Regions from separate parts of the Neptunomonas sp. CHC150 genome, predicted to be linked through region 2. Evidence: predicted binding sites of a transcription regulator. Region 2 holds the regulator's gene; the other holds the start of a gene.

Region 1 (5,925 bases), on a different contig from region 2:
GCTTCAACCGTTTTATCCACAGGCGTTACGCCGGGCTCTTGATCCGTTAACTTACTTTGAATTTGTCCTAACACTTGGGAGCTAGCGTTCATGGCTCCGACACTGAATGCGCGATTTAATAGGCGTTCTGACTCTGAAACATCGCCAGTCTGATCCTCTTTATCGCTATCCATACGTATATCAAATTGCTGGCTTAACTGGCGCACCAGTACATCGGTCAAGCCTACGCCGCTGCCACCTTGAGAAAGCTCTAATGTGACTTGGCTATCCATCATGTCTTGGTAAAAACGCACTTGCGAGCTGTTAAACACATCATCGCTTCCAAACGCCTCATTTGCATCGCGCATACTGGTCATCAGCATCTTTAAGAACATTTGTTCAAATTGCTGAGCCACTTGGCGTAGTGCTTCTGGGCTATCTGTTTTCGATTGGTTTTTTATTTTTTGTAGACTATTTAAGTCCGTATAAAAACCTGGATCTGTATTGCTCGTGCTATTAATGGCCATGATTGAGCCTTTTAGTTATTACGTGGTAAACCTGCTTTCAAATACAGCTTAGCCTACTTTTGGGAGGCTTTAGATAACAATCAATTCAGCTTTCAGTGCGCCGGCTTGTTTAAGCGCCTCTAGAATCGCCATTAAATCCCCTGGTGCCGCTCCTACTTGGTTGACCGCTTCAACAATATCGCGCAAAGACGTACCCGGAGAGAATTCGAACATATGGCCTGAGCCTTCATCCACTTCGATACCTGTGCGCGGTGTAATAACCGTTTCGCCACCCGCAAAAGGGTCAGGCTGGTTCACGTCTAAGTTTTCGGTGATAGCAACAGTCAGCCCACCATGCGTAACCGCCACTGGTGATACTCGCACATCTTGACCGATAACAATTGTGCCCGTACGAGAGTTAATAATAACTTTAGCGACCTCTTTAGCCGGAGTGATCTCTAAGTTTTCTAAAACAGAGATAAAAGATACGCGCTGCGCTGCATCCCGCGGAGCCCTTACACGGATAGATGTCGCATCCATTGATGAAGCCGTGTGCGCACCTAGTAGCCCATTGATTTCTTCTGCTACACGACGCGACGTTGTAAAGTCAGGATGGTTCAGGTTGAGTGTCAAACTATCACCCAACGCAAAAGCATTAGGTACTGTGCGTTCAACCGATGCACCATTGGGAATACGGCCAACGCTGGGTACATCAACCGACAAACGCGAGCCGTCACGCCCTTCAGCACCAAACCCCGAAACCACAAGATTGCCCTGCGCCATGGCATACACTTGCCCATCAGCCCCCTTTAACGGTGACATGAGCAAACTTCCGCCACGCAAGCTTTTCGCATCGCCAATTGCGGAAACAGTAATGTCGATGGTTTGTCCCGGTTTAGAAAATGGTGGGAGCTCAGCGTGAATAGCAACAGCCGCAATATTTTTTGAGCTAGGGTTCGTTGTTGGTGGTATGGCCACGCCAAAATTATTCAACATGTTTCGGAAAGTTTGCGAGGTAAAGCTGGTTTTATCACCCGTACCATCCAACCCCACCACTAGGCCATAGCCTACTAGCTGGTTATTCCGCACACCGGCTACGGATGTTATATCCTTAATTCGCTCAGCCATCGCCAGCGGCGCCAGTGTGATAATCATCAAGCCTAGTAGTAAATTACGCATCTTATTCTCCGTCGATAGGCTAATTAAGGGGTGGCTAGATTAAAATGGCCACAACGGGCTAATAAAGAACTTAGAAAGCCACCCTTGTACATTTGAATTTTGTACGCTGCCAGTACCGCTATAAGCGATACGCGCATCGGCCAACTTAGTGGACTCAACGGTATTGTCCGATTCAATATCCTGCGGGCGAACCATGCCGCTCACCGTAATGTATTCATCTCCCTGATTAAGCGTTAGCCACTTTTCACCGCGCACCACTAAAATCCCATTGGGTAATACTTCGTGCACTGTCACTGTGATATCGCCACTCAGGCTATTGCTCATATCAGAACTGCCTTCGCCATCAAAGGTGTTACCCGTCGAATCTAAGTTAGCGGAAATAGGTAAACCAAAAGCAGACAACCCAGACCCCAACACCGTGGCTTGCGGTAATGACATAGATGAGCTTTTGTCTGTTGAGGTTGAAGCGGTTTTAGATGATTGGGTTTGCTCACTCAATACGACAGTAATGATATCGCCTACACGATGAGCTCGTCCGTCACTGTAAATATTGATATTGGTGTACGCATTAAAGATCGCGCCATCAACGGGTTTAGGCTGCTGCAGTTGCTGTGGCGACACCGGTGCATAATAAGCGCGATCCGGCTTTACCGGTGTTTGCACACAGCCAACACCCGCTACACACATTAAAAGAACAAGAGCAAAACGAATCATTTTAATCACCTGTGTAAGACTGAACTTACAATTGCTGCGTTACAAACGACAACATCTCATCGGCCGTTGATATCACTTTAGAATTTATTTCGTAGGCGCGCTGAGTTGTAATCATGTTAACTAGCTCTTCAACCGCATTCACGTTGGAAGCCTCTAACATTCCTTGGCGCAAAATACCTAAGCCTTCTTCACCGGGCTGAGCTACTTGCGGTGCACCACTGGCAGCTGTTTCGAGGAACAGGTTCTGACCAATCGCTTGCAAGCCTTGGGGGTTAACGAAATCGGCAATTTCTAAGGTACCAATTTGAGTGGGCGTAGCGTCACCGGCAACAACGACCTCGACTGTTCCATCCACGCCTACGGTAAAGCTTTGCACATCATCAGGAAGCGTAATGGCAGGTTCTATTAAATAGCCTTCGGCCGTTACCAACTCATTGTCTGAATTAAGATGAAATTGCCCGTTGCGGGTATAGCCTATATCCCCGTTAGGCATGGTGACTTGAAAAAAGCCACGCCCATTAATTGCCACATCAAATGTTTCGTCGGTAACTTGAATCTCACCGGTACTAAACATTTTCTGCGTGCCCACTACACGCACACCATTACCCAGCTGCAGACCTGATGGTAATTGATTACCTTCTGCCGTCTCTGCTCCTGGCTGGCGAACTGTCTGATAGAGCAAATCTTCAAATACGGCACGGTCTTTCTTGAACCCAACCGTACTGACGTTAGCTAGGTTATTGGAGATAACTTTTAATGACGTATCTTGAGCCGACAACCCTGTTTTAGCGACAAATAATGCACCGTGCATAAAAGCTCCTCCCTTAATTCAACGACAAAATAGATGTAGCCGCTGAAGACACTTCTTCAGCCGTTTTCATCATGCGTATATTCATTTCAAACTGGCGAGATTCGGTAATAATGCTGGTCATCTCATGCACAGCATTCACATTACTCGTTTCTACATATCCAGAACGTATCTTTAAATTTAAATCAGGCGGCTGCACGGCATTAGCATCCACATGCATTAGTCCATCAAGACCTTTAAAGCTGGTTGCTGGGTCAAGCGTTACTAATTTAATGCGGTCAATGACGAGCAACTCAACGGCATCTTCACCCTGAGGCTGGATAGATATTGTGCCATCGGTGCCTATGTCTATTTGGTCGAAGGGCGGAATAACGATTGGTACGCCTCCGTTACCCATTACCGGCAATCCACTGCCTGTCACTAATTCATTAGCGGCATTAATCTGCAGCTCACCACTGCGTGTATAGCCCTCGTTGCCGTCAGCCCCTATAACGGCAAACCAACCATCGCCATCAACGGCAATATCTAGCTCTCGCTCCGTGCTGATAAAAGTACCTGCTGTACGATCGGTAGCCGGACGCTCAGTTTGTGCATAAACACGTGAGGCAAACCCTTCGCCAAAAACTTGCATTGCGCGGGCTTGAGACAAGTCTGCTTTAAAACCTGAGGTATTGGCATTTGCTAGATTGTTAGCATGGGCTTGTTGCGAAAGCATATTTTCGCGAGCGCCGCTCATTGCTATATAAACTAATTTATCCATGGTTAGACCGGAAAACCTTTGCCGTTTTTTATCGTTACTTATGACAAAAGCAAAGGGCGTGCCAACCGTTCAAACAGTTGTTTGTAGGCATGAAACAAGACAAGAAAAAAGAAAGGCCGCAGAAGCGGCCTTGTCATTCGTTAAAGTACTATTAAATCTGCAAAATAGACTGGGTGACGGTATTCAGGGTTTCTAATGTTTTAGAGTTCGCCTGGAAGTTACGCTGTGCTTCAATCAATTTAACCAATTCAGATGACAAATCTACGTTCGATTGCTCAAGCGCTGCCGATGTCAACGTACCATTTAAACCTGTTCCTGGTGGGTTAAGCACGGCTGCCCCCGAATCAAACGTAGCGATCCATTCGGTATCACCACTTGATTGCAAACCAGACTGGTTAGCGAACGTTGCGATAGACACCAATCCTAGCTTTTGAGTTTGACCGTTACTAAAGCTAGCCACCATCTCGCCGTTTTCAGAGAAAGCCACGCCAATCAGGTCTCCTTTGGGGTAACCATCTTGCGAAGAGCTTTTAACGATTGAGTCGGATGCAAACTGACTAGAGCCTGTAATATCAAGCTGCACACCCACTAACGAGTCAACATCACTATCAAGCAGCGTATCATTAGGGTTAGCTGGGTCTGCCCCTAGAATGGTAATGTTAGGTGCTGTGCCGCCATCAGGAACTTCTTCACCGTTCACTTCGGCTAACTTACCAGTCGTAGAGTTAAACTTGATAACAATAGGGCCTACTTCTGTTTTATCCGTCAAGAAACCACTCTCACCTGGATCTACAACCTTACCCAAGTTTAATTGTTGCTCATCATTTAGATAAGCATACATACGATAAGCGCCTTGGAAAGAGTTATCCCCCTGAACAACAGCTATATCTACGTTACCGGGTGTTGTTTCAACAAAAGGACTGTTAGCCCCACCAGAAATGGCGAGTAAATCCACGTTACCAGCAACGGCTTCCCAAGTAATATCGATCTCACCTGTGGCTTCATTAAACTCAACAGATTCAATATCAGGGTTATTGTCGATAATCTCTTGCTGAGCATCTTCAATAGCTAGCCCCACGTCCTCTAACGTCATACCTGTATCGAGTTCAAGAGACACACCACCGATGGCAACCGTAGTGGCATTGTTTAACGTGTCATCACCAACCGACGCATTATAAGAGAACAACGAAGAATCAATCGTAAAAGTTTGAACCTCGTTCGCCGCACGTGTACTTGGCACACCGTCATCTAAATTAGCTACCGGGTATTCAGAACCACTAGTATCACTGATCACCACATCGCCAGCACTGGTAGAGTCAGCTTTTAATTCAAAAGTAAGCGTGCCACCTGAAAGAGATAAGGTATCTAAATCAATCCGTGGATCAGCCGCTTCCAACGCATCTTCTTCGGCAGTCGTTAATGGAGTGCTAGTCGATGTAATAGTCACACCTGAGATTGTTAAATCTTCACCAGCAGGTAGGCCTGACACATCAAACTGGAACTGCTCACGAACAGCCGCTTGCTCAACAAAGTAATAACGGATTGAGTTTGCATTACCTAAGCTATCGAATGTCTCTACCGTGGTAGAATATGAGTAAGAGCTAGCGTTTGTTTTATCAAATGAGCGCGCTAACAACTCAGCATCTTTTGCCGAATCGATGTTAAATGCCAAGTCAATAGACTCTGTGGCATGTGGTGAGCTCTCTTTTTGGGTTACCGCTAAGTTTTGCAACGGTAGCTGATTACCCAACTCGTCTAAGCCATAACCCTGTAGGTATTTGCCTGTTTTAGAAACAATATAGCCTTCGCTGTCTAGTTCAAATGCACCAGCACGCGTATAGGTCGTACCGCCCTGCCCATCATCCAACTGGAAAAAGCCTGAACCATTAATGGCTAAGTCTAGGTTGTTGTTGGTAAATTCGATGGTGCCCGCACTGTAGTCGGTAGCGATATCCATCACTGTTACACCAGAGCCTGCG
Region 2 (5,925 bases):
TAGCGTCGTAAAGTGTTTCATCAATAGGCATGCGCTTAAGTTGATCTGGGCGCAAATCAATCATTTTAGTGCCTATGTCCTGAAGTGCTTCAACTTCTCGTTTACGTTGCGAACGACTGACAAAGTCATCATCTTCATAGTCGGTGTCATGTGTATCGATATTGCTCATTAAGTTATCCGTAGAAATAAGTGGCTAGGCCAAGGAAGGCAAAAAAACCTACCACGTCGGTAATTGTAGTCAGTAAGACACTGCCTGCCAATGCTGGATCGATCCCCCACGCTTTTAATACGAGGGGAAGTAGGGTGCCGGCCAGTGCTCCGACAATTAAATTGATGACAATAGCTAACCCAATAACGATACCGATAGTTTGGCTGCTGAACCAGACCATAGACACCGCTGCCACGACCCCGGCCCATATGATCCCGTTTAATAAGCTGACTAACAGCTCGCGGTTAAGAAGCCAGCGAGCGTTTGAACGCTCGACATGTCCTAATGCTTGACCACGTATCATCAGAGTTAAGGTTTGGCTGCCTGCTATACCGCCCATGGATGCCACAATGGGCATTAGTACGGCCAGAGCAACTACTTTATCAATGGTGTCTTGGAAGAGTCCGATCACAGATGAAGCAAGTAACGCTGTTAGTAAGTTAATACCCAGCCAAACAGCGCGACGGCGCGTAGTTTTTAAGAGTGGAGCAAAAGTATCTTCATCTTCATCCAGACCCGCCATGCTCATTAAGGAGTGGTCGGCATCTTCCCGTATAACGTCGACTACATCGTCGATAGTGATACGTCCCAATAATTTACCGCTCTTGTTAATAACAGGGGCAGAGACTAGGTCGTGCTTTTCAAATAGAGAAGCAACCTTATCATCAGGCATGTCAGCAGGTATGGGCTTAATATCGGTATTCATTATTTCCCGAATTGTAATTTCGGGGTCACTCACCAACAGCTTGGTAAGGGGAAGTGTGCCTATGTATGAATTCTTTTTTCGGCTTACTACAAAAAGGCTATCCGTCATCTCTGGGATTTCATTATGGCGACGAATATAGCGCAAGCACGTTTCTACCGTTATATCGGGGCGGATAGTAACCGTGTCGGTATTCATCAAGCCGCCAGCGGTATCCTCTGGGTAAGCCAAGATCTCTTCGATGCGCTCGCGATTTTGCTGATCCATAATTTGGAGCAGCTCGCGAGTAATACGCTCTGGGAGTTGTTGTAAAACGTCGGCTACATCGTCGGTATCTAATGTTTCCGTAATCGCTAATAAACGATCAGCATCCATTTTGCTTAAAATGTCGGCCTGGATATCATCAGCAAGGTATTGCAGTACCTTACCTTCATTCTCTGGATGGATTAGGTTCCAAAGAATTTGGCGCTCTTTTGGGGGCGACTTTTCGAGTAAATGTGCGACTTCTACAGGACGTAATGTGCTGTTAAGGGTGAAACGGACTTGTTGAAATGCGCCGCTATTGAGAGCGCTATTTAGCTTGTCTAATGCTGTGGTATCTTCTTGAGCCGTCATAAAGTCCTTAGGTGCTCACTGTCAGCGTCAGGATAGAGTAGGGGCGCCTTGGTGGCGTAGGCGCTAGTATAACGGATAGTTCTTAAGCCTACAGTAGATCTGTTGGCTGATATTACTCTTCTTCGTCAAAGCGGTTATTAATTAACGCTTCTATCGCGCTCAGGGCTTCATCTTGGTCTTCGCCTTGAGTTTTTACAGTAAGTTCGGTGCCTCGACTTGCGGCAAGCATCATAACAGACATGATACTTTTCCCATCCACTTCTCGGTCATCTTTTTCTAGGCGGACGTCGCACGAAAAGCGCGAGGTTGTGTTGATGAGCTTGGCGGCTGCGCGGGCGTGTAAGCCGAGCTTATTTATTATTGTGATTTTCTTTTCTAGCATGCGCTTATTCCTGATCTTAAACTGGCACTTAGTGCAGTTCTCGGTGGCGTATGTTCACCGTATCCATGAGTGATTTAAAATAGCCCGTTAGCTTCTCCGCAAGAAAAACGGACCGGTGCTGGCCGCCGGTGCAGCCAATACCTACCGTGACATAACTGCGGTTATTGTTGGAAAACTCAGGCAACCACTTTTCAATGTAACCGCGAATATCCTGGTACATTTCATCGACCAGAGCCTCGTTACTTAAAAAGTCGATGACAGGCTTGTCCTTGCCCGTAAATTTACGTAATTCAGGAAGCCAATAAGGGTTTGGCAGTACACGGACATCAAATACCATATCGACATCCATTGGAACGCCATGTTTAAAGCCAAACGACTCAAATTGGAGTGATAACGTTTGCTGTTTACGCTCTGCTACACGTAATTTAATCGTGTCACGGAGGTCGTATAGTGACATATGCGTAGTATCGATTCTTATATCGGCAATTTCGGCGATCGGCTCAAGGAGCTTTTTTTCGTACTCAATTGAGTCAGTTAATCCACTAAACAATTCTGACATCGGATGTCGACGTCTAGTTGAGCTGTAACGGTTGAGTAAGCTTTCAAGTGACGCGTTAATAAACACGAGCTCGGCGTTAATGTCGCTGTGTTCGTTAAAATCACGCCAGATCTCGGGGAGTCGCTCTAAATTACTCGATAAGTTACGAGCATCGATACAAACGGCTATTTTTTTGAATTGAGCATCGGCTTCTAGATGCTTAATTAAATCCGGCAATAGCATAGCCGGTAAGTTATCAATGCAATAAAAACCCACATCTTCCAATGCCTGCAAGGCTGAGCTTTTTCCTGAGCCGGACATCCCGCTAATGATTACCAATTTCATGAGAGCTCTCTTATTGCATTAGGCTGATGTCACTTTATTGGAATAAGCGCATCGCTGTAGCCAATAGGTTTTCATTGCTGTCGGCTTTTCGAAGGGCGACACGGCATTCATCTTGGCTAAAGACTTCTGCTAATTTTGCTAAAGTGCCGAGGTGCTCATCACAGGCCGCTTCAGGGACTAGCAAAAAGAACAGTAAATCTACAGGACGGCTGTCGATAGCATCAAAATCGATAGGCTCTGCTAAGTGAATCAGCGCTCCTATCGGTGCTTCGATACCCGCTAATCGGCAATGGGGTATAGCAACCCCTTCACCGATGCCGGTACTGCCCAGCCTTTCTCTGCCAATTAGGCCGGTGAAGATAAGTTCGTGTGTGACTTCTTCACCGACTGATTCAGCAATGAGTTTGCTTGCCATTTCTAGCACGCGCTTTTTGCTGCCGCCCTCTACTGCTTGTAGAGTGCGGCTAGGTGTTAACAGAGAAATTATGGGCATATGACTTCAATTAGTTATTAGAAGGTTATTTATGGCTCTTGAGCTTTTCTTTATGTTTGATGATTTGACGGTCTAGCTTATCCGTCAGGGCATCAATGGCCGCATACATATCCGGCTGCTCACTGGTTGCAAATATTTCGCCTCCAGCAATATGCATGTCAGCTTCGGCAATTTGCCGCTGTTTATCAACACTCAAGGTCACTTGTACGTTAGTGATGTTATCGAAATGGCGTTCTAGCTTGTCAAACTTAGTGTGTACATACTCGGACAGTGCTTCAGTCAGTTCTACATGGTGACCTGTGATATTGATCTGCATAGATTGTCTCCTTAGCACGACTCTTCAGTCGTATGCGTATCGTTATTAAACCAGACGCTTGCGTTCATTAGAAGGAGCGATTCCCATCGCTTCGCGATATTTGGCGATCGTCCTTCGAGCGACCTGGATTCCTTCTTCATCGAGAAGTTGAGCAATTTTACTATCACTTAAAGGTTTAGCAGGGTTTTCGGCAGCTATCAGTTTTTTTATGACCGCTCGTATGGCTGTTGATGAGGCTGCGCCACCATCGCTGGTGTTGACATGGCTTGAAAAGAAGTACTTTAGCTCAAATATTCCGCGAGGTGTGTGCATGAATTTTTGTGTCGTCACACGTGAGATAGTGGATTCGTGCATCTCAACTGCTTCGGCAATGTCATGTAACACCATGGGCTTCATAGCTTCTTCACCATGCTCAAGAAAATCTACTTGCCTTTCGATAATTTGACTTGAAACTTTTAGCAGAGTTTCATTTCGGCTGAGTAGACTCTTAATAAACCAGCGTGCTTCCTGTAAATGGTTTTTTAAATAGGTGTTATCCGCGCTGGAGTCCGCTCGGCGAATCAAATCAGCATACTGAGTGTTGATCCGTAAATTAGGTGAAGCTTCAGAATTCAAGCGCACGGTCCAAACACCTTTGAGCTTTTCCACAAAAACATCTGGAATCACATATTCAGCTTTTGAAGGTGAAATCATTGCTCCCGGCTGCGGGTTTAGCGTTTGAATGAGTTCAATAATAGCCTGTAATTGTGGTTCTTTGATGCGTAGCTTGCGCATCAATTGTTTGTAATCATGGTTACCCAGTAAGTGGATATAATGTTGGCACAAGTTCAACGTTTGCGCTAACAAAGGAGGCGGCTCAGGTAATTGTTTTAATTGTATGCACAGGCATTCACCTAAGTCGCGGGCCGCTACACCGGGCGGATCAAACTGCTGTACGCGATGCAATACGGCTTCGAACTCTTCCAGTTCTGCTTCTTGGAAGCGTTCTGGTTCTTGGCGTTTAAAGTCTTCAAGCAGCTCTTCAATGTTAAGGCGTAAATAGCCTTCGTTGTCGATCGCATCGATAATGGCTTCAGCAACTAAACGGTCGTCTGCGGACATCCTTGTTAGGTTAAGTTGCCATAGCAAATGGTCTTGGAGACTCTCCTCGGCACTATCATTCGATTCAAAAAAGCTGTCATCGTCACGATTACTTGTGCTCGATGTGTTGCTGCTAGTTTGGTAAGTGTCGTCCCAAGATGAATCGGTTGATAACTCACTGGGGATGTCATCGTTCCACTTGTCGTCAAAAGAGTCGGGTTCTTGGTCGTCAGATTGTGTCGATTCTTGTGTTGTTTGCGCCGTGTATTCCGATGGGGTTTGATCTGAATTGCTAGGCTGCTCGCTCTGTGTAGAGTTGTCCTGCGGAGCCGCATTGTCTTCACTGTCTTCATTAGTTTCCAGCATGGGATTGCTGTCTAATGCAGATTGAATCTCCTGCTGTAGATCAAGTGTCGATAATTGCAGTAAGCGAATTGCTTGCTGTAATTGTGGGGTCATCGTGAGATGTTGCCCCATTTTTAACTGTAATGACTGCTTCATAAATTACAAGTAGACTCCAGAAAACACGAGGTGTTGCTTATAGTCGAAACGATTCGCCGAGGTAAGCAGCACGAACTTTTTCATTTGCCAGTATATCGCTTGGCTCGCCTTCAGCTAGGATAACACCTTCACTGACTATGTAGGCTTTCTCACAAATGTCGAGTGTTTCTCTGACATTGTGGTCCGTTATTAAGACTCCAATACCTTTTGATTGTAGGTGTTTTATCGTCTTTTTAATATCATTTACAGAGATTGGGTCAACCCCTGCAAAGGGTTCGTCTAACAAAATAAAAGCGGGCTCGGAGGCTAGGGCACGCGCTATTTCGACTCGGCGTCGTTCTCCACCAGACAAGCTCATGCCTAGACTATTTCGTATGTGCGTAATGTGAAACTCTTCTAGCAACTCTTCCATTTTGGCTTTTTGTTGATCAACTGATAGCTCTTTTCGCATTTCTAAAATGCCAAGTAAGTTATCTTCAACACTGAGCTTTCGAAAAATAGACGCTTCTTGAGGTAAGTAACCAATTCCTTTGCGTGCGCGTTGGTGCATAGCCAAAGGGGTAATCGTTTCTTCGTTGATAGCTATTGAGCCGTTATCAGCTTTGACCAAGCCCACAATCATGTAAAAGCAGGTAGTTTTACCGGCACCATTGGGACCCAGAAGTCCTACGATTTCACCGCTATTGACCGAGAGGGATACATCGCGAACGACATTACGTTTTTTGTATGATTTTGCTAAGTTGC

The links. Region 2 encodes sigma-54, which starts transcription at its own class of promoters, with help from an activator protein. Its sites were predicted from a motif close to TGGCACNNNNNTTGCTNT; they were not measured.
Region 1: a site for sigma-54 is predicted at 3,993-4,010, ahead of OW491_RS12005 (flagellar basal body rod protein FlgF). Genes of this name have one in related genera too.

Annotation. Positions count from the first base shown of each region.
Region 1 is NZ_JAPNXU010000010.1:50,718-56,642, forward strand. Features, by position in the region: gene flgJ (flagellar assembly peptidoglycan hydrolase FlgJ) at 1-506, opposite strand, end outside; gene OW491_RS11990 (flagellar basal body P-ring protein FlgI) at 576-1,664, opposite strand; gene flgH (flagellar basal body L-ring protein FlgH) at 1,704-2,378, opposite strand; gene flgG (flagellar basal-body rod protein FlgG) at 2,404-3,189, opposite strand; gene OW491_RS12005 (flagellar basal body rod protein FlgF) at 3,203-3,946, opposite strand; gene OW491_RS12010 (flagellar hook-basal body complex protein) at 4,098-5,925, opposite strand, start outside.
Region 2 is NZ_JAPNXU010000012.1:54,827-60,751, forward strand. Features, by position in the region: gene yjgA (ribosome biogenesis factor YjgA) at 1-169, opposite strand, end outside; gene mgtE (magnesium transporter) at 174-1,526, opposite strand; gene OW491_RS16090 (HPr family phosphocarrier protein) at 1,639-1,908, opposite strand; gene rapZ (RNase adapter RapZ) at 1,937-2,791, opposite strand; gene ptsN (PTS IIA-like nitrogen regulatory protein PtsN) at 2,826-3,284, opposite strand; gene hpf (ribosome hibernation promoting factor) at 3,310-3,600, opposite strand; gene OW491_RS16110 (RNA polymerase factor sigma-54) at 3,646-5,181, opposite strand; gene lptB (LPS export ABC transporter ATP-binding protein) at 5,219-5,925, opposite strand, start outside.